Parabacteroides chongii: one gene and its partner. The protein of the gene in region 2 interacts with the protein of the main gene of each other region in a pairwise test. Links are inferred from orthologs where the notes say so. Each region holds a gene or a part of one and is shown on either strand. Other genes may lie near its edges. The genes, in order: P3L47_RS14600 and topA.

Evidence for each region.
Region 1: the proteins of topA (region 2) and P3L47_RS14600 interact in binary tests that used the Escherichia coli proteins (3 or more experiments, as listed by UniProt). The link is inferred for Parabacteroides chongii from one-to-one orthologs.

Annotation. Positions count from the first base shown.
Region 1 is NZ_CP120849.1:3,899,367-3,915,423, reverse strand. What follows is about bases 3,975-6,766. They hold P3L47_RS14600 (IMPACT family protein), read right to left. Parts: upstream 5,773-6,766; coding sequence 5,176-5,772; downstream 3,975-5,175. Other genes in these bases: uvrA (excinuclease ABC subunit UvrA), read right to left, coding at 6,084-6,766; P3L47_RS14595 (hypothetical protein), read right to left, coding at 5,776-5,994; P3L47_RS14605 (cation:proton antiporter), read right to left, coding at 3,975-5,073. Also shown: P3L47_RS14625 (hypothetical protein), read left to right, coding at 1-1,199; P3L47_RS14620 (outer membrane beta-barrel protein), read left to right, coding at 1,332-1,979; P3L47_RS14615 (Riean_0653 family protein), read left to right, coding at 2,009-2,446; Na+/H+ antiporter NhaA, read right to left, coding at 2,456-3,811; more of P3L47_RS14605, read right to left, coding at 3,871-3,974; more of uvrA, read right to left, coding at 6,767-8,924; P3L47_RS14585 (transglycosylase SLT domain-containing protein), read right to left, coding at 9,007-9,978; P3L47_RS14580 (T9SS type B sorting domain-containing protein), read right to left, coding at 9,959-11,320; P3L47_RS14575 (LysM peptidoglycan-binding domain-containing protein), read left to right, coding at 11,401-13,200; P3L47_RS14570 (porin family protein), read left to right, coding at 13,197-13,862; P3L47_RS14565 (hybrid sensor histidine kinase/response regulator transcription factor), read right to left, coding at 13,874-16,057.
Region 2 is NZ_CP120849.1:2,548,246-2,564,490, reverse strand. What follows is about bases 7,232-10,211. They hold topA (type I DNA topoisomerase), read right to left. Parts: upstream 9,906-10,211; coding sequence 7,557-9,905; downstream 7,232-7,556. Other genes in these bases: P3L47_RS09515 (tetratricopeptide repeat protein), read left to right, coding at 10,063-10,211; argS (arginine--tRNA ligase), read left to right, coding at 7,232-7,481. Outside these bases: P3L47_RS09550 (fimbrillin family protein), read right to left, coding at 1-385; P3L47_RS09545 (hypothetical protein), read right to left, coding at 457-1,578; P3L47_RS09540 (FimB/Mfa2 family fimbrial subunit), read right to left, coding at 1,595-2,611; P3L47_RS09535 (Mfa1 family fimbria major subunit), read right to left, coding at 2,719-4,374; P3L47_RS09530 (DUF3575 domain-containing protein), read right to left, coding at 4,488-5,054; more of argS, read left to right, coding at 5,688-7,231; more of P3L47_RS09515, read left to right, coding at 10,212-10,326; P3L47_RS09510 (alpha-L-fucosidase), read right to left, coding at 10,474-11,514; P3L47_RS09505 (porin family protein), read right to left, coding at 11,610-12,212; nagB (glucosamine-6-phosphate deaminase), read right to left, coding at 12,469-13,281; P3L47_RS09495 (FprA family A-type flavoprotein), read right to left, coding at 13,410-14,606; lgt (prolipoprotein diacylglyceryl transferase), read right to left, coding at 14,611-15,459; P3L47_RS09485 (diaminopimelate dehydrogenase), read right to left, coding at 15,470-16,245. UniProt on the Escherichia coli protein: Releases the supercoiling and torsional tension of DNA, which is introduced during the DNA replication and transcription, by transiently cleaving and rejoining one strand of the DNA duplex.

The DNA of each region.
Region 1 (16,057 bases), 1.4 Mb from region 2 along the record:
ACGATACTCCGATTGTGAATCCTACACCAAAGGAACAATGGGGCAAAACACTTCGAGGTGACGATCAATCCTTATTAGCATTTCCGGATATATTCGCAGATTATTGGGAATATACCTACTCCTACAAGGATAATCCCAATATCGGACTTCGCCTGACCGGGAAATACCCCAAATCACGTTTCTTCAATTTCACAGTCTATAATGACGAGACACAGGTCGATATGTCCAGTATCGAAGATGCTAACATCCAACCGGATGAAAATTCTGTCAATCCTTATGTAAAAGAAACGGCAGATTATAGTGCTAACGGATACACCATTTACATTATTCCGAAAAGTACCCCGGAAAGTATGCGGGCATCCATGAAAAACATCTGTGAATTCCCTGATACTTTAAACATGGTATCCGTATTTATGCGCCTCTATCTGGCAAAGGAATACAACAACGGTGACACATACGGTGGTACTGATATGCCGGCAATCCAGGCATTCGATGTAACGACCGGCAAAGATGTGGATTTCCCCAAACGCGAAGTATGTAATATCCACGAAGCATTGCAGATGCCTCCGTTGGATTTCTCTTCCGACATGAAACCGCTTCCTTTTATGCGTGCCCCGTTAAGCCTGATGTACCCGAATACTCCGGCTGATTACTTATTCTCACGCATCAAGTTGAATGAAGGTGAAGTTGCTACTTTCCGCTTTATTCCTCCGACGGCTCCTAAAGGTGTAAATGAATATGCAACCTCGGATGTCCGTTACTGGTCTGTCTGCCTCGGATCACAAAAGACTTATTCTTATGTCTCTATTTATGATGAAGAAATGCCGAAAGTAGACAAAGATGGTTTTGTTACATTCATTATTGCAGATGCCAACTCTGCTAAACTAAAAGATATCAAAGCCAAAGCAGATGCCAACGACGGTACTTATGTATTGGAATGGAACCGCAAAGAACATGGCGACGGAGTTCTGGCTTTATATCGTAACATGCTTTTCAATAAAAGCTATGAACACAATATGAAAAAACTAATGAAATCAATCCCATTGGAAGCAGCCGGAGGCGATATGACAAATTTCAACCCGTTGACAATGATTGCCATGCTGGCAATGGGTAACTGGGGGCCTCAGGGTTATAAATTCACGGAAAATGATTATCTGAGCGATGAGTTTAATTATGCATCGATCAGACGTATGCAATAATAGTCCTCATATCTGAAAAACAAAGGTGCCACCCCTGCCAAGGGTTTGCGCCTTTCGTTTTTTAACTACACGGAGTATCTGATCAACCGATAATCTTTTATATATTTGTGCCACATATAAACTCTAATTCTTATGAAGCCCAAAAAGTTGCTTTACCTGGCCACATTCTGCATATTACTAATTTCCGGTTACTTGCATGCCGAGGAACCAGCAAAGATGCATTCTGTTTCTCTACATATAGGATATGCCAATATGCCAGGTGGGACAGCAGGATTAACAAATACCTCACATAGTTATGAGCGGGATCTTTGTTCCGGTATTTCCTGGGATGCACAATACTATTTACACCCTAAAGGCATGTTCGGATTCGGGCTTTTTTATTCCGGATATAGCGCAAAAGGTTCTTTGGAACATAGTTCCGATCATGTCTATACACATTATATAGCTCCGCAGTTCGCCCTCTACTGCCTGAGTAACGAGCGGGTTAATGTGCGTCTGAACATCGGTACCGGATATCTGCGGTATAAGAACAATAGCATGGTATATGAAAAAGACCGTCGTGTATCCGGCCAACGTATGGCAGGAAATATCGGAGTTAATGCAGAATATATGCTAACTTCCCACTGGGGTGTTTCTGCTGATCTGCAGTATGTGTTTACCAACCTCAGAAAAGTCGAATCCAACTATCACGGGGAGACGATCACGGTTCGGTTCCCGTCGGAAGACAGGCTGAAAGTATCCAGACTGAATATCTCACTTGGGATCGGATACCATTTCTAATTAATTGAAATCACTAAATACGTTACATCATGAAAAAATATATATTTCTTTTATGTCTCCTGCCCTTTCTTTTTTCCTGTACAGAAGATGAAACAGTCGATATCACGGTGATGCCGGACGAAACTATGGTCGGTGCCGATACTTTCGGATGCCTGGTAGACGGTTGGTTATATGTCGGAGGAAGATATAACCATATCAGCAGCTCCTCTATCAACTTTGATTACAGAGACGATGAAAGCATGCAAGTCAAAGTGTGGGTAAAACAAGATCTCGCCATCAGCTTCTGTATGGAAAAGCCGGAAGAAAATAAGGAGATTCCCTACACCCAGTTCTCTTGGGGAGACGAAACATTACCGGACGGCAAAGTCTTTATCACCCGTTTCGACACCAATGCACAGGTTATCAGCGGACGGTTTGAGGGCGAGCGCGTTACATTCGGACGGTTCGATGTGCACTTTAATAAATAATCCAGTCGGTTATTCTTTCGGGGTTTTCGATAAATGCTTCTTCAGCAATAAGTACCCGCAAAGGCCGGAAACAAACGACCCGGTGAATACTCCGAGTTTGGCTTGATTCAACAAGTCAACTCCAAGTTCATCCATTCCGGTAAACGAAAGATTGGCAATAAATAGCGCCACCGTAAAACCAATACCGCCCAACATAGACACACCGAACAGGTTCATCGGTGTCACTCCTTTCGGTAAGGCTCCCATCCTCGTACGAGCATAGAGATACGTGAAAGAGAAAATACCCAGTGACTTCCCGACAAACAATCCCATAAAGACAGCCAACGGCACATTTACCAGCGATGACGGCTGAATATCTCCGAATGTGACACCCGCATTGACAAACGCAAACAACGGAAGAATCAGGTAATTTACCAACGGATGCAATTTGTCGGCAATGCTTTGCAACGGACTGATCGTGTTATCTGCCAACGAATGGATATTATTCAGTACCTGTATCTGTGTAGGAGTCAGGACCGAAGCCTTTTTGGATTGACGAACCTCCGTATAATCCAGCATATTCAGATAACCGGTCATATCGCAAGTAAAATCCTTCAGATTCACTTTCGGACGGGCAGGAACGGTAAAGGCTACCAATACCCCGGCTATAGTCGGATGAATGCCCGATTCCAGGAATAATACCCAGACAAAGAAGCCCACAATATAATAAAACAGATTATTATTTACCCGCATCTTTCCCCCTACATATAATAAAGCCAGCAAGGCCAAAGAGATCAATAAGGGTTGATAAGCAATATGCCCACTATAGAATAAAGCAATAATAATAATACCGCCGATGTCATCTACCACAGCCAGTGCCGTCAGAAATATTCGCATGCCTAAAGGAACCCGTTTTCCCAGCAATCCCAGGACGGCAAGGGCAAATGCGATATCGGTAGCCATCGGAATAGCTGCCCCACGTACTTCCGGAGCCGTATTGCAGACAAGCAAATAAAAAAGGACCGGTACGATCATACCGCCACAAGCCGCAATAACCGGAAGGAGTGCTTTACGAACCGAACTCAATTCCCCGATCAATACTTCCTGCTTGATCTCCAGCCCGATTACAAAAAAGAATACCGCCATCAGGGCGTCATTCACAAAGGCAAGCATCGGCATGGGTTCACCATGATGGGAGAACAAATTAAAACTGCCAATCTGAAGGTCGATAGGATAAGATAATATGTGATGATAGGCGTGAGCCCAGGGGGAGTTTGCCAATATCATAGCCAATACCGTGGCCATAAACAATAAAAAACTGGCGCTCGACTTCTGTGTGGCGAATCGGCGCAACGGTTTAAGGATAACATTAATAGTACGATCCATTCTGTTTTAATATTTGCGGAGACAGCTTGCTGGTCTGTCTCCGTAATTCCTAACTGTGTTTATTGCCTTTGCTGCTCAGCTATCTCAAGCTGATAGGCGCTGCGGGTCAATTTCTCTACCCAGATTACAAATATACCAGTTAAAATTAAATTAAACACAATAGTAAGGACAGAAATCATCAGGGCCGGTCCACCCAGATTATATCCCAGGGCAATAAAAATAATACCTGCCCCTACTTCACCCCGTGTAAACATACCGATTGACAAAGCCAGACGTTCACGTTTACGTCTGTCACGATAGAAAAACAAGGGGAAAAGCTTTCCTATATTGGATAAGAAAGAGACGATCACCACATGGAGAAGGATCATCGGCCACGACATCATCGGCTGTGCACCGGTAATTGTAGACGCTTCCGCCGATTGTTTGGCAAAATCAACCCCAAAAAACACGGGCATGCTCACTCCTACCAGGAACATGAACAGGAATGAAATCGCCGTCGCCACATTGTGCTCCGTCTTCGTATCTATGTGCTTATGCTTCATGATCATACCCAGCACAAAGGCAGGCAACAGCACTTCGATATGGATGCTTGCTTCCTCACCATAAAAATGTTTGGATGCCAGATAGATTCCCTGGGTAAATGCCAACGTAACAATGGCATAAAGCAGAATAGCCTTCCAGTCCTGCCGCATATTATAAGTACCCATTTTCTTCCATCCGATCATAAGCAATACCATCACGATCAGGATGATCACCCCTAACTGCCAGCGTAGACCGACCATCATGATCTGAAGCGGGATCATCAACAGGATCGTATCGAGATCATCGAAAATAGCCAGCACCTGTACTTTTTTATATACCCAGGAAGCTTTCAACCCTGCTGCGGCCAACATGGTAAACAGAATACCAGCGGATGTGGGAGCCGCAAAACGGCTTAACAACAAGTTCTCTTTCCAGGCTTCCCCACTCGACCAATAGATGTCGGGGAGCAGGACGAACATATAATACAATGCCACAAATATCCAGGGGAAAGCGGCAGTAGCCATTGCTATGAAATAATCCTCCGTATAAGATCTCCAACGGGTCTTATCCATTTCAAACTCCCGACCTACGTTAATCATAATAAAGGCCAGGCATACATACAACAGTGAATTGGAAACAGTTTTTACCAACGAATAATTTTCTCCTACAAGAGATGGAAGAAACTGTGAGACAACCAAACCAACCACTAAGAAAAAAGAAAACAACAGAATCTTCTTCATTATATTACCACTATTTGCTTGTTTAGATTTCAGAGTACAAAAATAAAGAAATCCTCTCAAATCGAAAATAGCAGGTAACTCATGTTTCAGATTATTAATAATTTACTTCAGATAGGCCGACTCGACTTTCAATAAGCGGTTCTTCAACTTTTCCGCCTCTCCTTTGCGTATACGCAAAGTCATTTCACAGTCCATTTCAAACTTTTGGGATACAATAAGGGGGTTGTCTTCTTTTACTATACGCATGATCCCGTTCAGGTATGGATATTCGAAAGCGACCGTGATATCTTCGTCAACCGTACGTTCCTCTATCTCGGCAGCGGCAATCGCTTCGGCGGCAGCCGTCCGATATGCGACAATCAGACCACTGGTACCCAATTCGATGCCGCCGAAATAGCGAACGACCAGGATCAGGATATCCGTTAACTCGTTGGAATTGATCTGCCCCAGGATCGGTTTACCTGCCGTGGAGGATGGTTCGCCGTCATCGTTCGCACGAAAAGTCTGGCGATCGGGTCCCAGCATATAGGCCCAGCAGACGTGGCGGGCGTCGTAATATTGTTTACGGTATTTATCCAGTTGCTCCTTCACCTCTTCGACCGTACGCACGGGGATGGCATACGAGATAAAGCGGCTGCGCTTCTCTGTGTAATATCCCTCTGCTACTTGCTTAATGGTTCTGTAACTGTCGTCTGCCATCGATCAATCCGGAATATGGGTTTGCTGTTCTTCCCGGAAGGCCCGGAAGTCTTTCATTATCTCTTCGATCTCTTCAATGAAGTAAGGATCTTTAACATTTTTCTTCACCTCGGCGTAATATGTTTCAATAGCCGCCAAAGCACATATATCTTGTCCGCGCAGCAGGAAGTAGGGTTCTTCCTTCTCTACGCATTGTTTGATCATTTGGATAGGATTCTTCATATATCTGTCTTTACTTAGTTACTATTCTGTTTTAGTTATGCCGGCAAACCGGGATAGGCATATCATATTCCCAGCTTGCCTGTGCCAGGTTATCGTTTCAACTCCTCTTTCAGGAACGGAGCCGTATAACTCCTGTTTTTCTTCTTGATCATTTCCTCGGGAGTGCCGGTGAATAAGACCTGCCCGCCTTTGCGTCCGCCTTCGGGCCCCATGTCGATCAGGTAGTCGGCACATTTGATTACGTCGAGGTTATGCTCGATCACGATGATGGTGTTGCCTTTTTCCACCAGCTTGTTCAGGACACCCAATAGGACACGGATATCTTCGAAGTGAAGGCCGGTAGTCGGTTCGTCCAATACATATAAGGTATTGCCGGTATCCTTTTTGGCCAGTTCGGTAGCCAATTTCACACGCTGACTTTCCCCTCCGGATAAGGTGGTGGAAGGCTGCCCCAGTTTGATATAGCCCAACCCCACATCCTGCAGGACTTTTATCTTGGAGAGGATGGTCGGGATATTCTCGAAGAACTCCACAGCCATATTGATCGTCATATCCAACACATCGGCTATGGATTTACCACGGAATCGGACTTCGAGTGTTTCACGGTTATATCGCTTGCCATGACAGTCTTCGCAAGGAACCAATACATCCGGCAGGAAGTTCATTTCGATGGTTTTGTAGCCGTTCCCCTTGCAGGTTTCACAACGACCGCCGGATACATTGAACGAGAAACGTCCGGGTTTGTAGCCCCTGACCTTCGACTCGGGAAGATCGACGAAAAGGTTACGGATATCGGAAAAGACACCGGTATAAGTAGCCGGATTGCTTCGTGGCGAACGGCCGATAGGCGACTGGTCGACATTGACGATCTTATCTACGTTATCGATACCTTCGATCGACTTGTAAGGCAACGGATCTTCCAGCGAACGATAGAAATGCTGGCTCAGGATCGGTTGCAGGGTACGGTTGATCAAGGTAGATTTTCCACTACCGGATACACCAGTCACACAGATCAGTGTTCCGAGCGGGAAAGTCACATTGACATTCTTCAGATTATTGCCGCTGGCCCCCTTTATCGTAATGAACTTACCGTTTCCCTGCCGGCGTTCGGCAGGAACAGCAATCTCAGTCTCCCCGTTCAGGTATGCAGAAGTCAGCGTATTCACTTTCAGCATCTCCTGGGGTGTTCCTTCGTAAACTACTTCGCCACCCAAACGACCGGCTTTCGGTCCCATATCGATCACGTAATCGGCATTCAGCATCATATCCTTATCATGCTCGACAACCACTACCGAGTTACCCGTATCACGAAGCTCTTTCAAAGAATTGATCAAACGGACATTATCGCGTTGATGCAATCCGATACTCGGCTCGTCGAGGATATAGAGCACATTGACCAGCTGACTACCGATTTGGGTTGCTAAACGGATACGCTGGCTTTCCCCACCGGAAAGGCTTGCCGAAGCACGGTTGAGAGACAGGTAATCCAGCCCTACATCCAACAGGAACTTCAGACGGGAACGGATCTCCTTCAATATTTCTATGGCAATCTGCTTTTGCTTCTGGTCCAGACGCTCTTCAATACCGTCCAGCCATTCATAAAGCTCGGAAATATCATACGAAGATATCTCCGCTATATTCTTTCCCGCAATACGATAGTGCAACGCCTCTTTGTTCAGACGCTGGCCGTTACATTCCGGGCATGTAGTCATTTTGATGAACTGTCCCGCCCATTTCTGTGCAGAAGCCGAAGCCTCGCTCTCCTGCTGCATCAGGATATATTTGGCAACTCCTTCGTAAGACAGGAAATAATTGGAAGAACCCAGCGATTCGTTCTTGATCTGGAGACGTTCGTCCGTCCCGTTCATGATCTCGTCGATCGCTTCTGCCGGGATATCTTTGATCGGTGTCTTGATCGTCACGCCGTGCTTTTCGCAAAGAGCCTCGATCTGCCAAAAGATAAGGGAGTTCTTGTATTTACCCAAAGCAACTATCCCACCGTTATAAATACTGAGGGAAGGGTCGGGTACGATCTTTTCCATATCCAGCAGGTTCACCTGCCCCAACCCTTTACACTTGGGGCACGCACCTTGCGGCGAGTTGAAAGAGAAGTTATGCGGAGCCGGTTCACTATAGGAAAGTCCGGTTGCCGGGTCCATCAAACGACGGCTGTAATGACGCAACTCGTCCGTATCCGCATCCAGCAGCATCACCAGGCCATCTCCCTGCTTCATGGCAATGCGCAGGCTTTCTTTCAGCCGGCGCTCGTCGGATGCAGAGACGACCATCTTGTCGATCACCACCTCGATACTGTGCATCTTATAGCGATCCAGCTTCATACCGTGAAATATCTCTTTTATTTCACCGTCGACACGGACAGTCAGATACCCCTTCTTACGAACCTGTTCAAACAATTCTTTGTAATGTCCCTTACGGTTACGCACCAACGGAGCCAGCATATAGGTTTTCTTCCCTTCGTAATGCACCAGGATCAGGTCGAGCACCTGCTCTTCGGTGTACTTCACCATCTTTTCTCCGCTCAGATACGAGTAAGCCTCTCCCGCCCTTGCATAAAGCAGACGGAAAAAGTCGTATATCTCTGTCGTTGTACCTACGGTAGAGCGGGGATTCTTGTTGGTTGTCTTCTGCTCGATCGAGATGACCGGACTCAAGCCGGTGATCTTGTCCACATCCGGACGTTCCATATTCCCGAGGAAATTACGGGCATAGGCGGAGAATGTCTCCACATAGCGGCGTTGTCCTTCTGCAAAGATCGTATCAAAAGCCAGCGAGGATTTACCACTACCGCTCATACCTGTTATCACGGTGAGTTTGTTTCGCGGTATCTCGACGTCTATATTTTTCAAATTGTGAACGCGGGCGCCTAAAACGGAAATACGACCGCCTTCCAATGCATTTTTATCGTTCATACTTTTTATCACTGTTTTCTGTTTCTTCCGGGAGAATTTACAATTCCTTTCGAGAGAAATTCTAAATACATCCGAAAGGAATTTATCTTACTACCCAAACCGGATTATGTACGTAGGTGTTAGGTGTCTTGTAATACATTTCATTTTCTTTGGGAACCTGCAGCGTATAAGTCTTGCCCAGCGTCTGCAATTTCCGGTCGCGCAGCCAGGGATTGAAACGTTTCAGATCGGCATACGTTATATTATACTTCTGTGCGAAGGCAGACAAATCGGGAATATCCGACGATACCGCCACGTCTTCGCAGGCAATCGGCTTATACAGGTCTTCTGCCCGAAGCACGAAACCGTATTTATAGGGATTCTCGAATATCTGCTTGATCGCCATGATACGGTATACATAACGGCTTGTCTCCTCTACCAGCCAAAGGTCGAACGTGCTATCGGCTTCCTGTTTAGTCAATTCGCCGGAGATACGTCCCATGCCTGCATTGTAAGAGGCGGCGACATTTGCCCAGTCACCGTATTTGTCGTGAGCGGCTTTCAGGTACTTGCAAGCAGCTTCGGTAGCTTTGGCTACATGGCAACGTTCGTCCACCGTCGGGGTGACCGTCAGTCCGTATTGCTTACCCGTCCCTTCAAGGAACTGCCACATTCCCACGGCACGTGCCGGAGATGAGACACGCGGGTCGAGATGACTTTCTATGACGGCAAGATATTTGAAATCGTCGGGGATACCGTTGGCTTTCAATATCGGTTCGATAACCGGGAAGTACCGGTTGGCACGTTTGATCAGCAACATCGTAGTTGAATGAAAGTAGGTAAAACTACTCATCTCCCGGTCGAATCCTTCACGCATATTATATCGGGTCAGATCGATCGGCGTACCGCAGAAAGTAACCGACGAAGGAATATCGGGGGACGAGGTCATCGCCATCACCACCGGACGGCCGTCCAGCACCTTTTCCGAATCACTCGATCCGATAGACAAACATGCAGTCAGGCAGATCAGACCACCCGACAAAAAACTGAATATACTATTCTTCGATAATTTCATCTTGAATTTCTTTTGATCTAAGAATGTTAATTGAACCTTTTTTCTTTATCGTCTTACCGTTTGAACCGGTAGCCTCTATCACATAGAAATAAACTCCGGGAGCCACGTATTTCCCCCCTTTCTTGCCGTCCCAGCCTTGCGACGGGTCCGTCCAATAATACATCTGTACTCCCCACCGATTGAATATCCAACACTTGAAATTAGTAAGGGAGCGATAAGCGACCCTAAACTCGTCATTTATGCCGGGTGATGTACCGGGCGAAAAAGCATTCGGGACATCGATAAAGGAATCCGATATCGTTATAGTAATCGGTGCATCAGGCTCCCATGTACACTGGGAAGTACGATCGGACACACTTAAATGAACCGTATAAGTACCGTTTTGGTTGAACAGATAGTTCATTTCCTCTTCATTAGACTCAATCAGTTTCGTTCCTTCCGTTTCTCCGGTATCATCTTTCCGGTATATCAGCCATTTGAACAAGGCTGCAACCGGCGTATTGGTTACCGCCTTAAAATTAAACTCTACCGGAGCCGAAAGGCTATCTCCTTTCACGACCATGTTAGGAGCATTCGAATATAGCAAAGTATCTACCTGTATCACAGCTTCAACCGCCACGGCTTGATAGACATCGGCCGTCATTGTTTTCTCCACTCCGAAATGGCGGGCGAACAAATCACCTTTCAAAGTTACATCCGTATCACACAAAGGAGCAGGCAGCGGATCATTGAATGGATCGTTGATAATTTCCGTTACGGTTTCCGTGATATACGAAGTCTCATCTTCCGTCTTCTTCATCGTCTGGTAAGTGACTTCAAACTCACGTTCCACGGTTGCCGAATAACCGGTCTGAGGATAATTATACTTCATTTCCGGCATCTTTGCGCTTCCGTTCAGATACATATAATCGCAGGTACTACGCTCCGCATTTACATAAAGTCCGGTTATTTCAAAAAGATATTTACTATAATCAATAATCCAGACATACGCTTCAGAAAGTCCGCTTTCTTCTACAAAATAGCCATAACCCTCCTCCACGTTACTGACAACAGAGGTTGTTCCATTCTGAACGGAAGCAATCTTTTCGGCTTCCAGTCTTTTTGTTTTATATCTGTACCATTGATGAGAAGTTGAGGAAGAAGTATAGCTGATTTGGACATTATCCATACCATAAACAAGATATACCTCCAAACGCTGATTCTTGTTCTGAGACTTATCATCATCCACCAGCAAAGGTGTCCCCTGCCCTCCTGTCACTGTATATTCTCCGGCATGTGCTGCAAGTATCCATAACAAAAAACAGAGCGTCCCGATCACTCTTCTTAAAAAATTCCTTTGCATATATATAACCTAATTAGCTTCCAAAATTAGTATTTTATACGGACATACACTATCTTTGCCGCAAATATTCGAATCAACAAATGAATAAGATCAGTATATACGTATTGACGTTGTGCCTGAGTTTCTGCAGTGTTTCAATCTCTTCACAGAACAACAAGGCACGAATTATTACTACTAACGAATTAAATGATAATATATTTTATCATACGATTGAGCGGGGACAGACAGTATACTCAATCGCAACCATGTATGGAGTAACCGTCGATGACATTTACCGTTTGAATCCGGAAAGCCGTGAATCGATCAAAGCGGGTGCAACATTAAAGATCCCGCAGCGCGATGCAGGTTCGGCACCGATGGGTAATGCTGAAGATAATTTCCTGTATCACACCATACAACCGAAAGAAACGCTTTACTCTTTATCTATCCGGTACGCCGTACCCGGACCGGATATCATTGAAGCCAACCCGGGACTGTCTACTTCCACTTTCACAATCGGTAAGACGATCCGTATCCCGGCAACTCCTATCGAGACTCTGCCGACCAAAGAAGTAAAGTCGGTAACCAAAGATATCGAATATACGGTCGCCAAGAAAGAAACAATGTACCGTATCTGCCGGAAATTCAATATATCGAGCACTGAACTGATCAAACGGAACCCGGAACTGAAGAACGGGGTAAAAGCCGGTATGGTCATCAAAATACCGGTAGAGACGAAAGAAACCGTTACGGAAACAGCTCCGGTTATGCATGAGAGAGACGTGAATGCCCTGTTGTCAGTCCCTAAAAAGATCGAGCGGGTCAATATGATCAAGGTAGCCTTATTATTACCGTTCATGACAAATGAACCGAGACCGTCTTCCAACACGCAACGCTTCATCGAATATTACGAAGGTATGTTGCTGGCAGTCGACAGTCTGCGCAATAGCGGCTGCTCGATCGAACTGTCCGTATTCGATACAGGCAACGGAACTAAAAAGATAAAAGAAATCCTGAAAGAAGATGCCTTGAAGGAAGCGAACCTGATCATCGGAGCCGTTCAGAATGACCAGATAGCTCCGGTTGCCGAATTTGCAGAAAAGAACAATATCAAATATGTGATACCGTTCACCTCCAAAAACGATGATGTATTATCCAATGCTAATATATTCCAGGTAAACACGCCTCACTCCTACCTGTATGCCAAAGCATCACAAGCCAGTTGTGACCTGTTTGCCAACGACAACATCATCCTGCTGAAAGTTCCCGGCACCGAAGAAAAGGCGGATTTCATCAAAGCCCTCAAGGCTGAAATGAAACAGCGTAATATATCCTGGCGCGAACTGACCTATTCGGCCGATACATTCCCGATCGAAATGGAAGCCATGCTCAGCAAAGACAAACGTAGCGTCATTATTCCTACTTCCGGCAGCCTGGAAGCCCTGAGCAAGTTCAAGTCGCCTTTGCGTATGCTGGCTGAGACAAAGCCGGAATTTAACATTACGATGTTCGGTTATCCGGAATGGCAGACCTATACCAACGAATGCCTGGATGATTTCTTTGCATTGAATACCTATATATATAGCTTCTTCTATGCAGATAACCTCTCGCCGGAAGTGTCCAACTTCTACTCTAAATATAAGACCTGGTACAGCAAGAACCTGATCAACATATTCCCTAAATATGGTATATTAGGATTCGATACAGGTATGTTCTTCTTTGATGCCGTCCGGAAATACGGTGCTAATTTCGAGAACAACCTGGGTAATATCCATTACAAAGGTATACAGACCTGTTTTGATTTTGAACGGGTAAATAACTGGGGCGGATTCATCAACACCAGTACATTCATCGTTCATTACCAGAGTGATTATAACGTAACACGCAGCGAAGTAAGATGATCAGAAAGATAACAATCATATCCTTTCTATGCCTGGCGGTAATAACCGGCATCACGGCACAGAAGAAATTCGCCCAGGAAATAACAGTAGGTGCCTCTTTCGGCATGAACTTCTCTTCCGTCAGCTTCAATCCTAAGGTCTACACCAAGATGAAACAGGGGTACAACGGAGGTCTGGTATTGCGCTGGAACACGGAAAAGAACCTGGGACTGCAGACCGAACTGAATTTCAGCCAGCAGGGATGGGACGAGCAATTCGACGAACACCCGACGTATAAATATACCCGTACGATCAATTATCTGGAGATACCGTTCTTCACCCATATCTATTTCGGCAGCAACAAGTTCAAGTTTTATGTCAACATGGGTCCCAAAGTAGGTTTTGCCATCGGCGAAAAGACCGACCTGAACCCGGATGAGAAAAACCAAAATGCAGGAGCCAATAACCAGCACGATATGGCTATCCAAAAGAAATTCGACTGGGGATTATGCGGAGGACCCGGTATCGAACTCCGTACCGGCATCGGTTATTTCCTGCTTGAAGGACGCTATTATTATGCGTTGGGAGACATCTTCAACAACCGTAAAAGCGACTATTTCAATAAATCTGCCAGCCAGGTTATTTCCGCGCGGCTTATTTATCTGTTGCCTATCCGGAAATAGGTAATACCTTTTCAACAGTTATGTTCCTGACGGTATTTGGACGGAGTCATTCCGTATATCTGTTTGAATACCGTGCTGAAATACCGCTGGTTGGTGAATCCGGCTTTTTCTGAGACTTCGAGGATAGTCAGATTCTTATCCGCCAGCAGTTCCATCACACGTGCCATCCTGAACTTATTGATATAATCACCGATACTGATATCTGCCAGTGCTTTCAGTTTTGTGTACAGAGAAGCACGGCTCATCGCCATACGCGTCGCCACAAAGTTCACATCCAGTTCCGGATTATCCAGGTGTTCGCTTATCAACTCATTCAGCTTCTTCATAAACATTTCATCCGCATTGCTGATCGTGTCATTCCTGGGAGAAACAACCTCTTTCCCTTCTTTATAACGGGATTTGACAGCTTCACGGTTTCGCAGGATATTACGGACAATGGCCAGGAGGAACTCCAGGTCGAAAGGCTTCGGCAAATAAAAGTCAGCCCCTTCCTTATACCCCAGAACCGTACTTTTCGGGTCCGTCCGCGCCGTCAGCAATACAACCGGAATATGGCTGACTTCCAGGTTACTCTTCAGCTGCCGGCAGAACTCGAAGCCATCCATGCGCGGCATCATCACATCACTGATAATAAGATCCGGCAGATAGTGTATAGCCATTTCAAAAGCTTCGACACCATCAGAGGCAATATATACTTTCTTAAAATACTCTTTCAATGTGTTTTTCAGATAACCACGAAGTTCGGGGTCATCCTCCACCGCCAGTACAGAATACTTCCGGGTCGAAAAATCAGTGTCCCGATCCTCTTTTATCTCCGGCAATGCCAGTAACTCATTCAGATAAGGCCGGGTTTCAATCGAAGTCGTTACAATTTCCAAAGGCAACTCATAGAAGAAAGTTGCTCCCTTTCCGGCATTATTCTCTGCTCCTACACGGCCTCCGTGCAGCTCTATCAGCAAACGGGTATACGACAGCCCGATTCCGGAACCTTTCCGTCCATGTTCTCCCTGATAGAAACGTTCGAACAAACGGGAAATATCGACATGATCCAGCCCGATCCCCTCATCGGAGACAGCAACACGGACATAGCCCTGCATCAATCGGGTAGAGACCGTGACACAGGAGCCTTCATCACTAAATTTCAACGCATTCATGATCAGATTGGATAATGACATTTCACATTTTACCTCATCGAATGCCACCTCTTCCACCGCTTCATCCGGATTATATGCCAGACGAATATGCCTGGACTCAAACTCTCCTCTGAAAGTCTCCGTAATCTCACGCACCCATTCATTCAGACGATAGGGCCTGATCTGCAATGTCTCCCCGCCCGTTTCCATCTTGCGGACATCCAGCACCATATCGATAATATCTTTTACCCGGCGTGTCTGCTTCAATATATCCGTCAACTGCCTGCTATGGTTCGTATCGGTTATTTCTCCCGATCCCAACAGACGTTTCAACGGGGAATAAATAAGGGTTAAAGGAGTCCGTAGTTCATGATTCAGATTGATCAGGAAACGAATCTTCTCTTCATAGGTCCGCTGCTCATGTTCCTTCATCGCCCAGATCATTTTATTCTCCTGCCGTTTCATCATCAGCCAGAAAATGAAAGACAGCCCGGCTATCATGAATAACAGACAACCGCCGATAAACCAGTTTGTTTTCCACCAGGGCGGAGTGACCTTAATCGACAGAAGTCGTACAGGGATGCTCCAATCGCCATTCTTTTTGATACACGAAACCCATACCTCATAATTGCCGACAGCCAACGCATGAAAAGCGATCGTATGATTAACAGATTCTACAATCTCCTGTTGCGCCCCTTTTATATAATAACGGAATAGTTTTTTCCGCATCAGGTCATTTTCGCGCACAATGACTTTTGCCATCAGGGAGGTATAATTCCAGGGGACGGAGATTTCGTTATTGTCCGAACCAAAATTCGACCGCATGGAAACCCCGTTCAACGTTACTTCCGACAGTCCGATGACGGGGTCCGGATTCTCAGGGAAAGGAATGCCGTTTTTAATATGAACCAGTCCGATAACCCCTGCCATATACATATCTCCCGAACGGCTCATCAAAGGTGGTTTCGATATATATTCATTCGCATACACACCGTCAGACTCACCGAACATCATTATTTTTCCATCCTCCGGCGTATAAGCATACAACCCGTTATGCGTTCC
Region 2 (16,245 bases):
TATAATCCAAACTTAACTGCCCGGCTGTAAAACTCGCGGTAGGCGTATAGCTACCATCGCAAGGATACCACGAAAAGAACTTCAGCCGATCCGTTGCTTCATCAGGCCAGTACCGGATCGGTGATAATGAAGCTGTATAATCATCGTTCACTTTCGCTTTGGTATCTTCAAAGTAAATCTGTTCACTCGATGATGCGGGTATTCTCGAAGCATAAATACCAAAATTCAGTCCCAGCAGGTCTGCATCCGAATCAATAGCCGTACCTTTGGTGACACTGGTACCCTCCGTCACGATCGAACGCACGACTATCTGTTCCGTATCCATACCACCGCCTATCATCTTCTCACAAGAAGAGAGGGCAGCCGTAAGAATGACAGCTGTCACTGTATATTTTAGCTTATTTATATAAATCCCAAATTTCATCATCCATTATTTGCGTATGCCCGCCGAAGGGATCACAGCTTTATATCTAAATCGATGTCTTGTCTTGTACCCCAGTCTTCAACGGTGACCTGATATATGTCAATCTCAAAGACTTCCCCTACATAGGCCGTTATTACATATACATTATTTCTCCGGATTTCAGTAAAAGACACAGCTTCTACATCCTCCGAAGTTCTTTTGGTGACTGTTTCTATCGGTCTTTTATCCATACCGACAGACAAAGTCGCTTTTTTAAAGTTAGCCATACTGATAGCCAACCTGTCAGTATAGTTTGAACGGAAGATACGTTCGGCTGTATAGAACGAACAGAGTAACTGTTGGTTCTTTGCACCGGTAGCAGAAGAATACTGCCAGGTTGTATCTTTTGTTGCAGTCCATGTCTGATTGACTAAAACACCATCAGCCACACTGCCCATAACCTTGCCGTAATTCTTCGATGCAGTGGCGTTACCACGCGTACCGTTGGCTTCGTTCCCCATCACAAAATAGCTGTTATAGGAAAGGTTATACAAGGTAACGCTACTGGCCTCCGTGTCAGCAGTTTGTTTAAAGTATCCGATCTCATGCTCAGAATCTTTCCGGACTCCCAGATAGACATCTACCCTCGCTACGGCACGTTCGACCACAATCTTCACTGTTTCTGTATAGCCGTTAGCAACCGCTACATCCCGGATTACTCCAACCATAGGCATACCGGTAGTAGCAACTACCTCCTGACCACTGCTGTTCAGAATCCGGGCAATATCATACGTTACATTCTCCAAGGTAGTCATGTCGTCAATGAGATCGAGTTGTCCCGTCAACTCTGTCGGCTCATTGATGATCACCACCACAACCTTATCATCGTTGGGGGTGACCTCTACCTCATTTACTTTTATATCTGTCGCTGTTTCCGGCGACAGAACTTCCGAATAAATATTTTTATCCAGTTTCACTGTAGCCAACGACGCATCGTCAAATATGATAAACCGAATGGTTTTTATTAACTCCTGCCTGTCTTTATCCGTATCATCAACCAAATTGACCTGAAGAGATGCCCGGGTAGCCAAAGGAGTAATAATCTCTTTTTCACCACACGAGACCAAAGTCACGGCAAGTACAAAGAAAACTATATGTAATAGTCTATATATCATTTCATTTTATTTCACATTATTCAATCTCTATATCATGAAGCCAATATATCCAGTCGGCAACCTGAAGACCGATCGACAGAAATGCATTTCCGCTTCCAGGATCTTTTTCAGTCACGCAGAAAATAAGGTTCCACTCCCCTTCACGGTCCAGATATTCCTGGAAAGGCAGGGCTGTACCGTCATGCCTGTTGATAGGCTTGGTATACAACAATAGAGTCAGTAAATTATAGCTCCATACTTCGTTTAGCGTTTTCGTATCGCGTACAACAATCTTATAATCGAGTCCTTCCCTATTCAATAACCGAAGGGTATTCAGGTGGGCAGATACAAGAATGTCACTAGTCTCTCCTTTATTGAGATAGTAAGGTGAATAAGTTACCGGATGGGTTACATCCAACGGTTCGTTCTCCCATGAATAGGTACCGCTTTCCGGTGTAACAATTTCAAAAGTATACGGAGGAATTTCAGTAGCTGGAGCCGCTCCGTTCAAACTAACCAGCATCATATTAAACCGATTGGTAATGCGCATCAGGTTCACCTGATACACTTTATGGTCGGCGTTTTCCGGGGAATAGTCTATTTCCAGGGCTTCACCTAAGTAAAGATGAGGAAATTCGAAGTTCACCTCGTCCGACCTGCGTTCCAGGGCGAACATAAATTGTTGAAGTGTTGTAACTCCCGGAACCACATCTTGTCCGAGATAATCGGAAACACGAAAATTATCGGACAACCCTCCGATAGTAAGCACCTTGTACTTCCCGTATGCAAGATCGTCTGCCAACGGCATTCTGTTTCCATCGACTAATCCGGCTGCTTCGGTACGTTTGGTGAATAATAGTTTATCATTGCTATCGAACACGAATACGTCTACCGATTTCACCTGTGGACTAAACGAGTCCGCATATTCCATATTATGATCGAATACAAATTTCAACCACAGTTCGCAACGGGGCATATCCTCAAAGATCGAGGTACACGAAGCCGGCATAAGGAATATAATAAGAATGAATAACTGTTTGATATTTCCGAACATATTTTTTGTTTATTCTTTTAGCTATGACAACCCGAAGGTTGACTACTTAAAAAATGGAAAGAACCGAGCAGGCAGTCCCCTACCCGGTTACTTTATTTGAGAGTATATTAAATTTCAAAATCTGTTTCCCAAAAAACCCATGGGCCAACTTGTATTTCGAAATCCAAATAAGCGCTATCCTGGTCGATATCTTCTCCTGGATCAGGATCATCAGGTCCATCACCCGGATACCATGGAGTACCTTTACCTCTGACTTTAGTCAAATTCAAGTTATACCAGTTATTACGTACTACGCCATACTTACCGAAAGCCATATTCGGAAGATCTGTCGTATTATCATGACGGATTTCATAAATATAATAATTAAGTCCATTTTGATACCACCAAAGACAATCCTTCAATTTAGTAAGTTCACCGCCATTTGCGATCTTATCGGTATTGAGGTGAGATGCTTCAAGATCTGCTATAGTTGTAATTTCGTTGTTTTTAGCTTTCACTATCTCCAAGAACTTGTCTGATGCGGCAATAAATAACTTTTCCGAAGGTGTAGCTGCATCCGCCTTTAAAACAGCTGCAGCATAAGCCTGCTTCAATGACGTCAGGTTATAGTTAACACCATCAAAATAGAACCAATGTTCCCCTGCAGTAAACGTATTAGTAGGAGTATATGTACCTTTAATAACCACACGTGTTGCCGCACCGAATTTTTGCATTTCCGCTGCCATTGTATTTTCTATACAATAGTCAATACCCGAATTTCCCTTCCAAAGTCCATCAGCCGGAACAGATTTAGTATCATCTGCTTTGTTCAAAATAATTCCGGTTGTATGATCTGGTGAGGAATAGTTCGGATCTTCAGTGTAAAAATTATTCGCATAAAAATCATCCGTATGAACAGCTGTTATATGACTTTTTACTGCATAAGGGAAATATTTACTATTACGATAGTCAAGCAACCAACCGCCAAAAGAAAATGTAGCCCCTTTATCTACGGGTTCTACAGTAGGATTAGTAGACTTCACGACCATCTTTGCAGCCAAACGTTCAATCTTCAGAACTGCTTTATCTTTACTTGCAGCTTGCTTGGCAGCATCATCGCTGGTAAATTCTTTATCTGGATCGCTAACTGTAGTTACAACCTTCTTCAATTTAGCGCTTACGTCAAGCAATCCATCAGCGGGCCACTCAGAACCGACTTGAGTTTCATCATAAGTACCCACATTAATCATCGTAAAGCTAGTTCCAATACCGCCAGCATCAACATCCCCCATGATTTCTTTAACAAGAATGTCGGGAGTTTGGGTATCTGCATCAAAAGGAACATCAATAACTGCATTGAAAGCATCATATGTCATACCGTCCGACAAACCATTTACCAATCTATCCTCAAATTTAGCTCCAGGATTAGCTACAACAAGTAAATATGTTGTTGCAGGGTTTACTTTAAGCGCTCCACCCGATGTACTACCTGTTATTTTGACAAAAAACTTATCAGCAGTAGAGTGCTTTATCAAAGCCTTTCCACTGTTAAATGTAAGTACATAGAATTCGTCGATCACGCTTTCTTTTGGATCTCCATCGTCTTCATCCGAAGTCCCGGCTGCAGCACGTGACCTTAGATCAGGATATGTCACACTTAACGACATATAAGCCGTTCCCGAAGGATCCGTACCTGGATCAGGCCCTTCGCCTTCAACGTTGTCTGAACAACTTGCCATTGTGGCTATAGCCAGTAATACGGCAAAAATAGATTTGATTCTCATTCTGAATAAATTTAAATTATACTTGTTAGATAAATTCTGATAATAACTATGATAATAAAGAAGTTTAGCATCAACTATATTCGGAATATCTCTTATATTGCGTAATTGAAAAGTCATTTAAAAAAGTAAACAACCGAAAGTGCAAGTTTCGTCACACCGAAATAATCTCTGTCTTTTTGAATTTTGTCGCCACATGTTGTACATGGATATTTATCCTGGTTCAGATGAGCCCAACCGACCCCTACCACCGCTTCCATGCTCCAACGGTTACTCAACAACCATTGATAACCATACGAAAGTCCGGCTCCGTAAAGGGTTCCCTGATAACGGCTCTTTTCCATATTGTCACTCAGGAATTTTATTCCACCTACATTGTAATCTCCGTAGTGTCCGTGAATTCCCAGAAAATGTCCCACGAATTTCTCACAAGTCCAATACCGTAATTCAGGTTGTACCAGCCAATGACGCAGACGCATAGCGTCACTATCATCTCCAAACTTCCAAGGATTATAGTTTGCGGAAACGTCCAACGTCCATTTTTTGCTCAAGCCCAATTCAACTCCCAGATTCATGGAAGTAGTCAAATCATAGAGCAAGTTAGACTTTACAGCCACTTTTTGGCTGAATGCACTTGTCACCGTAAATACCAGGAAAATGAAAAGTAAAAAAACAGTCCTCATACAATTCCTGTTAATGAGCCATTTTTTAAACTTCGTATCTCCATGTCTGACGTATTAAGCCCAGTTGTTACTATTAAAATATAAACCATCCGATTCTCAATTAAATAATTCATAATATTTACTGTCCTTGTAATTTTCATAACCTCTTGTAATCCCAAATGAAGTTATGTTATAATCCTAGTGCTGTCAGGCTCATACTCTACGAAATCAACCGAATCTAAATTTATATCCCATCATTTACAACCAAATCCGAATTTGGCGTAACTTAAAGTTTATAATTTATCCCAAAAACACTCCTTTTATAATATACAAAGATCGCTAAAGTCAAATAAATCATCACGCTATAACCGTTTCTGATATCATGCACACACCACACGGCAAACTACCCATTTCACAACACTATTTCCGCTATTTTGCATTTTTCGCAACTTTTCCTCTGTTTCCACCTTTTATACATACTAACCAAACATAAAAAAGAAATTTGTCTATAAAAACCACAAATGAGCCCCTACAAAAAAGAATATGGTAAAGACCACGCTAACTGTTAATTCAAAATACCTATACGCAGGTTTTTAGAAAATAATCATGTACCTTTGCGTCCAAAATAAAATCAGAATATATAGAAGTAAGAATATGGTTATTGAACAGCAGATCACCGGTGCGATCATTGCCGGAATAAAAGAACTGTACGGTACCGACATCACGGAAGCCCAGATACAGTTACAGAAGACAAAAAAAGAGTTTAAAGGACATCTTACCCTGGTTGTATTCCCCTTCCTTCGTGCATCGAAGAAGTCACCGGAACAGACCGCTCAGGAAATCGGCGAGTATTTGCTGAAAAACGAACCGGCTGTATCTGAGTTCAACGTGATCAAAGGTTTTCTGAACTTGACAGTTGCCGGTCCTTGCTGGATCGACCTGCTGAATACGGTCCATGCACAGCCCTCCTACGGGATCATTCCTGTGACGGAACAGTCTCCTCTGGTGATGATCGAATATTCTTCGCCTAACACGAACAAGCCCCTTCACCTGGGACATGTACGCAACAACCTCCTTGGCTACAGCTTGTCGGAGATCATGAAAGCGAACGGAAACAAAGTCGTTAAAACGAACATCGTAAATGACCGCGGTATCCACATCTGTAAATCCATGCTAGCCTGGCAGAAATGGGGTGACGGCGTTACTCCTGAGTCTTCCGGCAAAAAAGGCGACCACCTGATCGGTGATTTCTACGTATTATTCGATAAACATTATAAACAGGAGCTGAAAGAGCTGGAGACCAAAGGTCTGACCAAAGAAGAAGCAGAAGCTCAATCCACCCTGATGGCAGAAGCCCGCGAGATGCTTCGCAAATGGGAAGCAGGCGACGCTGAAGTCCGCGCTTTATGGGAAAAGATGAACAGCTGGGTATACGCCGGTTTTGATGAAACTTATAAAATGATGGGCGTAGACTTCGACAAGATCTATTACGAATCACAAACCTACCTGGAAGGTAAAGGCAAAGTAATGGAAGGCCTCGAAAAAGGTATCTTCTACCGCCGTGAAGACGGTTCTGTTTGGGCAGACCTGACCAAAGACGGACTGGATGAAAAACTGTTGCTCCGTGCTGACGGTACTTCCGTATATATGACACAGGATATCGGTACAGCCAAACTGCGCTTCGACGACTATCCTATCAACAAAATGATCTATGTAGTAGGAAACGAACAGAACTATCATTTCCAGGTACTGTCTATCCTTCTCGATAAGCTGGGCTTCGAATTTGGAAAAGGGCTGGTACATTTCTCTTACGGAATGGTAGAACTTCCGGAAGGTAAAATGAAGAGCCGCGAAGGCACCGTTGTCGATGCAGACGACCTGATGGAAGAGATGATCGGCACGGCACACGAAATATCACAAGAACTGGGTAAACTGGACGAAATGACTCCTGAAGAGGCTGCCAATATTTCCCGTATCGTAGGACTGGGCTCCCTGAAATATTTCATCCTGAAAGTCGATCCGCGTAAGAATATGACCTTCAATCCGAAAGAATCTATCGACTTCAACGGTAATACCGGCCCGTTTATTCAGTACACATATGCCCGAATCCGTTCCGTTTTGCGAAAGGCTGCCGAGCAGGGAATTGTGCTTCCCGAACAAGTGCCCGCCAATACACTTATCTCGGAGAAAGAGGAAGGTCTGATCCAAATGATCGCAGACTACGCTGTAACGGTGAAAGAAGCAGGCAAGGAATACAGCCCCGCTTACATTGCGAACTACGTCTACGACCTGGTAAAAGAATACAACCAGTTCTATCACGACTTCTCCATCCTGCGCGAAGAGAATGCGGAAATCAAACAGTTCCGCCTCGTATTATCAGCCAACGTAGCCAAGATAGTCAAATCGGGCATGTCATTGCTGGGCATCGAAGTTCCGGAAAGAATGTAATTCCCCTATACATTATAATACAAAAAAACTCCTGCTGAATGATCAACAGGAGTTTTTTTATGAGCTATTCTCTGATTATGCTTTCTTCTTTGTAGTACGCTTTTTAGGAGCAGCGGGCTTCTCTGCCGCTTCAGTTATAATCTTCATACATTCTTCAAAAGTCAACTTTTCCGGATTCGTAACCGTCTTCGGTATCCGGTAATTTGCTTTCTTATAGGTAATATAAGGACCATATCGACCATTCAGAATCTCCAGTTCAGGATCTTCCTCAAACTTCTTCAGGAAGCGCTGTTCGTCTTTCTTACGCTTTTCATCGATCAGCGCAATCGCCTCCTCTGCCGTAATAGACAGCGGATTCATATCTTTCGGGATTGAAACGAACTTTCCGTCATGGCGGATAAACGGTCCGAAGCGACCTACAGCCGCAACCATTTCCTTGCCTTCATATTCACCGATCGTACGGGGCAGATCAAATAACTTCAGGGCTTCTTCAAGCGTGATCGTTTCGATGGACTGTCCTTTCATCAACGTAGCGAACTGAGGTTTAGGAGCCTCCTTGTCATCCGGATGGGCTTGGCCAATCTGTACGACCGGACCGTAGCGGCCTATCTTTACGAATACGGGATTTCCGCTTTTCGGATCAATACCCAACTGACGTTCACCTACCTTATGTTCAGTCTTCAACGCAGCCGTTTCCTCTACGATCGGATGGAACAGCTTATAGAACTTATCGATTGCCGCCGTCCAGACCATTTCTCCTTCAGCAACGGCATCGAACTCTTTTTCCACACTGGCTGTAAAATTATAATCCAATACGTCCGGAAAATAAGTCATCAAAAAGTCATTTACCACCGTTCCTATGTCGGTCGGCATCAACTTATTACGGTCGGCCCCTACAATTTCTTTCTTATCGGCTTCCTTGATCTTGTCCTTTGCCAGTGTAATGACACAGTAAGAACGTTCCACGCCTTCTTTATCTCCTTTCACGACATATTCACGATTCTGAATAGTCTGAATAGTAGGAGCATAGGTAGAAGGACGACCGATTCCCAGTTCTTCCAGACGACGAACGAGGCTGGCTTCCGTATAACGCGGCGGACGCTGCGTAAAACGTTCCGTGGCTACGATATCATTCAGCGACAGTACTTCATGCAGCTGTACCGGCGGTAACAAGCCGTTTTCCTGCTCTTTCTCATTCTCGTCATCGAAGCTCTCGCGGTATACCTGAAGGAAACCGTCGAATGTGATCACTTCACCTACGGCTACGAATTTCTCTTTCTTATTATTGATGCAGACGGAGATCGTCGTACGTTCCAGTTCGGCATCGGCCATCTGCGACGCGATCGTCCGTTTACGGATCAGTTCATATAATTTCTTTTCCTGCGCCGATCCGCTGATCTCCGTATTACTGATATAGGTAGGACGGATGGCTTCGTGCGCTTCCTGTGCACCCTTGCTCTTTGTGTGATACTGGCGGAATTTATAATATTTTTCACCGTATGTCTCCAGGATAGCCTCTTTGGAGGTTCCTAAAGCCAGGTCACTCAAGTTCACTGAGTCGGTACGCATATACGTGATCAACCCCGATTCGTACAGACGCTGTGCGATCATCATGGTCTGCGATACGGAATACCCCAGCTTACGTGCAGCTTCCTGCTGTAAAGTGGAAGTAGTGAAAGGAGGTGCAGGTGATTTCTTTACCGGTTTCTTCGTGATCTCATCGATGCTGAAAGAGGCTGCTTTGCATGATTCCAAAAACTCCATGACCTCTTTCTTATCCTTCAGACGCTTGTTCAGTTCAGCTTTCAGGATCGTTGTTCCGTCGGGAAGCGTAAAATTGGCAATGATGCGGAAAGCGGCTTCCGATACGAACTCATTGATCTCACGCTCACGTTCCACAATCAGACGGACAGCCACAGACTGTACACGCCCGGCAGACAAAGCCGGCTTCACTTTCCGCCACAGGATGGGAGAAAGTTCGAAACCTACGATACGGTCCAATACACGACGTGCCTGCTGTGCATTCACCAAATTGATATTGATATCACGCGGTGTTTCGATAGCATGCAAAATTGCATTCTTGGTAATTTCATGGAAAACAATACGTTTCGTATTTTCCGGCTTCAATCCCAAAACTTCGTACAGATGCCAGGATATAGCTTCTCCTTCGCGGTCCTCATCGGATGCGAGCCATACCTGTTCGGCTGTCTTAGCTTCGGATTTCAATTCGGATACCAGCTTCTTCTTATCGGCCGGAATCACGTACTGCGGAGCATAATCGTGCTCGACATCAATACTAAAATCTTTTGTCTTCAAATCGCGGATGTGCCCGTAACTCGACATAACCTTAAAATCTTTCCCGAGGAACTTTTCGATGGTTTTTGCCTTGGCGGGTGACTCCACTATTACCAGATTCTTTTGCATAATCACTTTTCACTTTTTAGAAATCGAGTGCAAACTTACATAAATAATTAACGTAACCGTACATCAGTAACAAAAAAACAGTTTTTTAAACCGTGATTATTATGTATGTAACCACTTCAGAATTATCTTTGTCCACAAAATATCACATTATTTCGACATGGAAACAATCAGACAACTTATCAACGATAATAAAACAGATGAAGCCTTGCGTTTGTTGGATGAATACATTAAAAAAAACGAGACAGACGATGAAGCGTACTACCTGCGGGGAAATGCATACCGTAAAATCGGAGACATCCGCCAGGCACTGAACAACTACCTGACTGCTATGGAACTAAATCCCGACAGTCCGGCACAAACGGCTTACAATGCCCAAATCAAAATATTAGATTTCTATAATAAAGATATGTACAATCATTAACAATTTTGCCCAAATATAGGAGTTCTTTTCATGAAAGTCGTTACTACATCTACTCAGGACCCTCATTTTACTCTGTTTTACACCCGGATGTGAACGATGCGAAGACCCGGGTGTAAAGGATGCCGAGACCCGGGTCTCAAGAAATTATCAGTGAATCTTTTCCCTCAGCTCTTTCAATACCTGGATATCTTTTGCCCGTATTTTACCGCTTCGATCAGGCGGACAATTCAGGATCAGGATATTATCATTCTTTGTACACTGACAGTACAGTTTTGCCAACTCATCAACCGGTTTATACTTTTTGTCGGTCGTATTATAAAACCAACGTTCGCTGATACAGATGGTAGATTCCCAAGGCATATAATATTCTTTACCGTCGTGAGTAAAAACTTTCGGATCATTATCGGCGGGCAGATACGGATCTCCCAAACGGAAATCACTCGGGAAATAACGGATCGGATAACCTTCTTTCTGATTTTCCGGCAATACAGGATGTGCATCCGGATTTTCCGGCAAACCGATTGTCCAGTTTATACCGATCTGACAATCCGGCTGTCTCGATTTGATCGTCTGGTAAATATCTTTCACCGGCCAACGATAATTTTCTTTCTCCCAGCCACCGTCAAACCAAAACTCCACAATATTCGTATAGGGTTCTACAATATCGATCAACTCATTCAACTGACGAAGCATATATTCATTATAGGCAGCATCTTTGGAGGGATCTTTCACATCTGTATTCACCTTGCGGTCCCATAAAGAATAGTACAGTCCCAGACCGATATCATATTTCTTACAGGATTTCGCTATCGCTTCAATTACATTAGTGGGATTGCCCGAACTCGCTACATCATATTCTGTATATTTACTGTCCCAAAGGCAGAAACCCTCATGATGCTTTGCAGTAAGAATAACGTATTTCATTCCGGCATCTTTTGCCGCTTTAATCCATTGGTCCGTATCGACAGCCGTCGGTCGATAAGAGGAAGCGGGTTTAGAACCGTCTGTCCACTCCTGGTCCTGAAACGTATTCAGTCCGAAATGGATAAACATTCCATACTTACGGGCTATTTGCTTTTGCTGTGCCGGGCTAGGTTGATTGGAAGGGACCGGCAATATCTGTTCCTGCCCACGCACAAAAGGCATAGCCAGGAACAGAAATAAGAATTTAATTAGTATCTTTTTCATGGTAATAGAAATTTATACCACAAAAATATCGTTCTTTCTCTATCGGATATAGTCAGAATTCGTTCTATAGTTTGCAGAATCCGATATTATAACAATCAGAAGCGCCAACCTATATTAAACTGGAGAACGCCGTTACGGCATTTTTCATCGATCTGACCGACACCAGGAAGAGCTGAAAATTTTTCATTATCAATTGCATTTGTCAAACCTATATTATAATTCAAAGAAAACATCAACCCCATAGGTGATTGATATCCAGCACCTAATACGATTGCAAAATCAACAGATTTAAATAAATCACTACCTTCGCTTGTAGATACAGACGTTCCTGACTGAGATACTTTCATTTTTGAAGAGACTTTAAATCCTAACTGTGGTCCAGCAAATAGATTAAAACCTTCATACACATAACCCTTCAATAAAACAGGTATGTTCAAATAATCATTCTTAATCTTCATACTCATACCACTTTCTTTATCTTTTGTCCCTTGCATTGAATAAAAAAGTCCAGGTTCAATAGCAAAATTACTGGTAAGCATCACTTCTCCAGCCACTCCTATATTTAATCCAGGTTTCATACTTCCATCTGTATTTGTCATATTGGCAAAATTCAAACCGATCTTCGGTATAAAATGGAATTCCTGCGCACTCACCTTAAAGGTAACGAAAAGCAACAATAATAAAGCGATCTTTTTCATACAATAAATTTTTAGATATTAAACACATATATTCAAGACAAATAAAAACATCCATTGTCACACTTAAATAATACCGGCCAAATATAAGTATTATATCAATCCTATACAACCTTGATCCATCTATTAAAGCAGAGCAAATGAATACAGTATAAACGCATTCGAATTAAAACTATTGCAGAAAAGATACAAATTAACGCATACAAAAAAAGCCATACCTTTTTGGGGTATAGCTTTTTCTTTTCATTTTATGTTGATATTACTTCAACAAGCTGCAAGGACAAAGATTATCTTTTTCGATATCTTTGAAGTAGTTGTATGTACCGACTTTGATTTCAGCGCAAGCCGCTTCGTCAGCTACGATAATACCTTTCGGGTGCATCTGCAAAGCAGTGATTGTCCACATCTGGTTGATAGAACCTTCAACAGCCTGCTGCAAAGCGCGAGCCTTGTTATGGCCGTTTACCATGATCAATACTTCTTTAGCATCCAGTACAGTACCTACACCAACCGTTACAGAAGTCTTCGGAACCTTGTTTACATCGTTATCGAAGAAACGAGAGTTAGCGATGATCGTGTCGGTAGTCAGAGACTTTACACGAGTACGTGAAGACAAAGAAGAACCCGGTTCGTTGAATGCGATATGACCGTCAGGACCGATACCACCCAGGAACAGGTCTACACCACCTACCGCTTTCATCTTAGCTTCGTAAGCAGCACATTCGGCTTCCAGGTCAGGAGCGTTACCGTTCAGGATATTTACATTCTCCGGCTTGATGTCTACATGGCTGAAGAAGTTGTTCCACATGAACGAATGATAACTTTCCGGATGATCTTTCGGCAATCCTACATATTCATCCATGTTGAAAGTGATGATATTCTGGAAGGAGATAACACCCTGCTTGTTCAATTCGATCAAGTTCTTGTACATACCCAGAGGAGACGATCCGGTAGGCAATCCCAAAACAAAAGGTTTTTCAGCTGTCGGATTAGCTTTCTTAATCTTTGCAGCTACATAATTAGCAGCCCATTTCGAGAGTTGCTCGTAATCTGGTTCAATAATTAGTCTCATAACGTTTGTGTTTTTTCAGTTGACAGTTGACAGTTGACAAGTGACAGATATAGTCACCCTCTTCCGCAAACCGGAACTGATTAGGTTATTAATAGTTTTTTTAGATCTGCTCTTTTAACTGTCAACTGTCACTTGTCAACTGTCAACTCTTTCGCCATCGCTTCACCCAAAGCCCAGCATTCTTCATACTTATCGACTTTCAGGCCCTGTTTTTGTTCAACAGGCGTACCAACGGTTTCCCATTTCATCTTTTCACCGAAAGCTGTCAGGCGTTTTACCGCAGCACCTGCCCAGGTAAATGAACCGAAGTAACCATACAGGCGGTTTTTCACCTCACGCATTTCGATCTTGCTCAGAATAGCTTCCACTTCCGGGAACAAACTGTTCGAATAAGTCGGACTGCCGATGATGATACCTTTATATTTAAATACATCTTTCAATATATAGGATGCAGGACTCTTGCTGACATTATGCAACACAATGTTCTTCACGCCATGTGCCGACAACGATGATGCGATCGCTTCCGCCATCTGTTCCGTATTGCCGTACATACTTCCATAGATAACGACAACACCGTCTTCTCCTTCATACCGGCTCAAACGATCATATATTTCAATCGCCTTCTTTGCATATTTACGCCATACAGGGCCATGAGTCGAACAGATCGTTTCGATACCCAATACAGAAAGTTTCTGTAAAGCACGCTGCACCGGATTTCCATATTTACCGACAATATTGGAATAATAACGGATCATTTCTTCCCAATAATGATCTACATTCATTTCTTCATCGATCACACCGCCATCCAGCGTTCCGTATGTACCGAAAGCATCAGCTGAGAATAACAGTTTATCTGTCGAATCGTAAGTCACCATCACTTCCGGCCAGTGCACCATCGGAGCCATGTAGAAAGAAAGCTGATGACGACCGATATTCAGCGTATCCCCTTCTTTTACTTCGTGAAGCCCGGTCGTAATCCCATGATATCCGTCCAACATACCGAATGTCTGCTTGTTTCCGATGATCTTCACATCCGGATATTGCTGGCGCAGCAGACGAATACTTCCGGCATGATCGGGTTCCATATGGTTCACGACCAGATAGTCGAGCGTACGTCCGTCCAGTGCATCCGCTATTTTTTTCAAAAAGATATCAGAGTAGCAAACATCCACCGTATCCACCAATACAGTCTTTTCGTCTACAATCAAATATGAATTGTAAGAAACACCATACGGAAGCGGCCACATATTTTCGAAGAGGGCCTTCTGACGGTCGTTAACTCCTACATAATAAACCTTATCTGCTATTTCTTTTAACTTATACATTTCTTTAATTTCGTCTTTTTAATTCTTCGTAATTGTTCGGCTTTCTCGTCAGTGCTCTCCAAACGAACCAGCAACCGGCCAAAACAAACGGAATACTGAGCCACTGCCCCATATTCAGCATCATATTATCTTCAAATGCCTCCTGGTTGTTCTTCAAAAATTCGATGAAGATACGCGATCCGAACACAATGATCATGAAGACTCCGAAAATAAGTCCTTCGCGTTTCCAGGCTTGCTTTTTGAAATACATCCACATACATATCCCGAAAGTAGCCAGATAAAACAGCGCCTCATATAGCTGTGTCGGATGGCTGGGTACCGTAAAGATCGGCTCCGCCCCCATTTTCCAGGCATGTAAGTTCTCGATAAAACGGAATCCCCACGGCAAATCGGTCGGGTGTCCGTATATTTCATGATTCATAAGGTTACCCAGGCGGATCATAGCCGCAACCAGTCCCGTCGGAACCACCAGTTTGTCGAATGTCCACAGCATACTTTTATGTGAGACACGTCTGGAATAGAAGTAAATGGCAATCACAATACCTAGCGTACCTCCATGACTTGCCAGTCCTCCTTCCCAAACCTTGAATATCTCTATCGGATTAGCCAGATAATATCCGGGATCATAAAACAGGCAGTGTCCTAAACGGGCGCCGACCACAGTTCCTACCATGGTATAAATAAGCAGGGAGTCGATCCATGCAGGAGGAAGTTTCTCATTTTTCCACATTCGGCTCACGATGGTATAACCAATCCAAAAGCCGATAGCAAAAGCAAGTCCGTACCAGCGTATTTCGCGTGAACCTATGGAAAAGATGGCGGGGTCAGCCGTCCAGGTAATAAAGTCGAGCATATTTTTTGTCTTAAACTAGTCGTCTGATCAAGTCTTCTCTTTCACCGCAGATCATATCGATCACCGGCAGTTCGATCATAGTGTAAGCACCCGGCTGCTGTTTGAAACTTGCACGGGCAACAGCTACCAGGATCTGGGCCGTAAGAGCCGGGTTATTGATCTTCATATCGAATTCAACCAACTGGTTCTGCGTCTTGCCCGATACACCTTTGCGAACCAGGTTCACACCGTGTCCCATATCCAACAGGTTGTCTACACATTCCACCTGCATTACGTGTGTTTCATCATGTGCAAAATAATCGTCAGCTTTGATAGCAGCAGCCACCTGCTTGAAATCGTAACCGTCTTTCACTTCGATATAAACCATACGGCGATGAACGCCTGTACCCATCGGGATCGTCATCGACAAAGCAGCTTTTACACCTTCGATCGCTTTTACGGCAACCGTATGTCCCATACTCATACCCGGGCCGAAGTTTGTATAAGTAATTCCTTTCGGAACCATTGCTTCCAATAAAGCGCGAACAACAGAGTCGCTACCCGGATCCCATCCGGCAGAAATAACGGCAACCGTATTATGTGCTTTGGCTACAGCATCCAACGAACGGCGCAGGTCTACGATACCTCCGTGGATATCAAAGCTATCTACCGTATTGATGCCTAATGAAAGAATTTCTTTTGCGTATGTCTCTACGCTACGGGTAGGAGTTGCAAGAACAGCAACGTCTACTTTATCTAACTTAGTGATACTGTCAGTCACAGTATAAGCTTTCAGTTCGTCCGGTA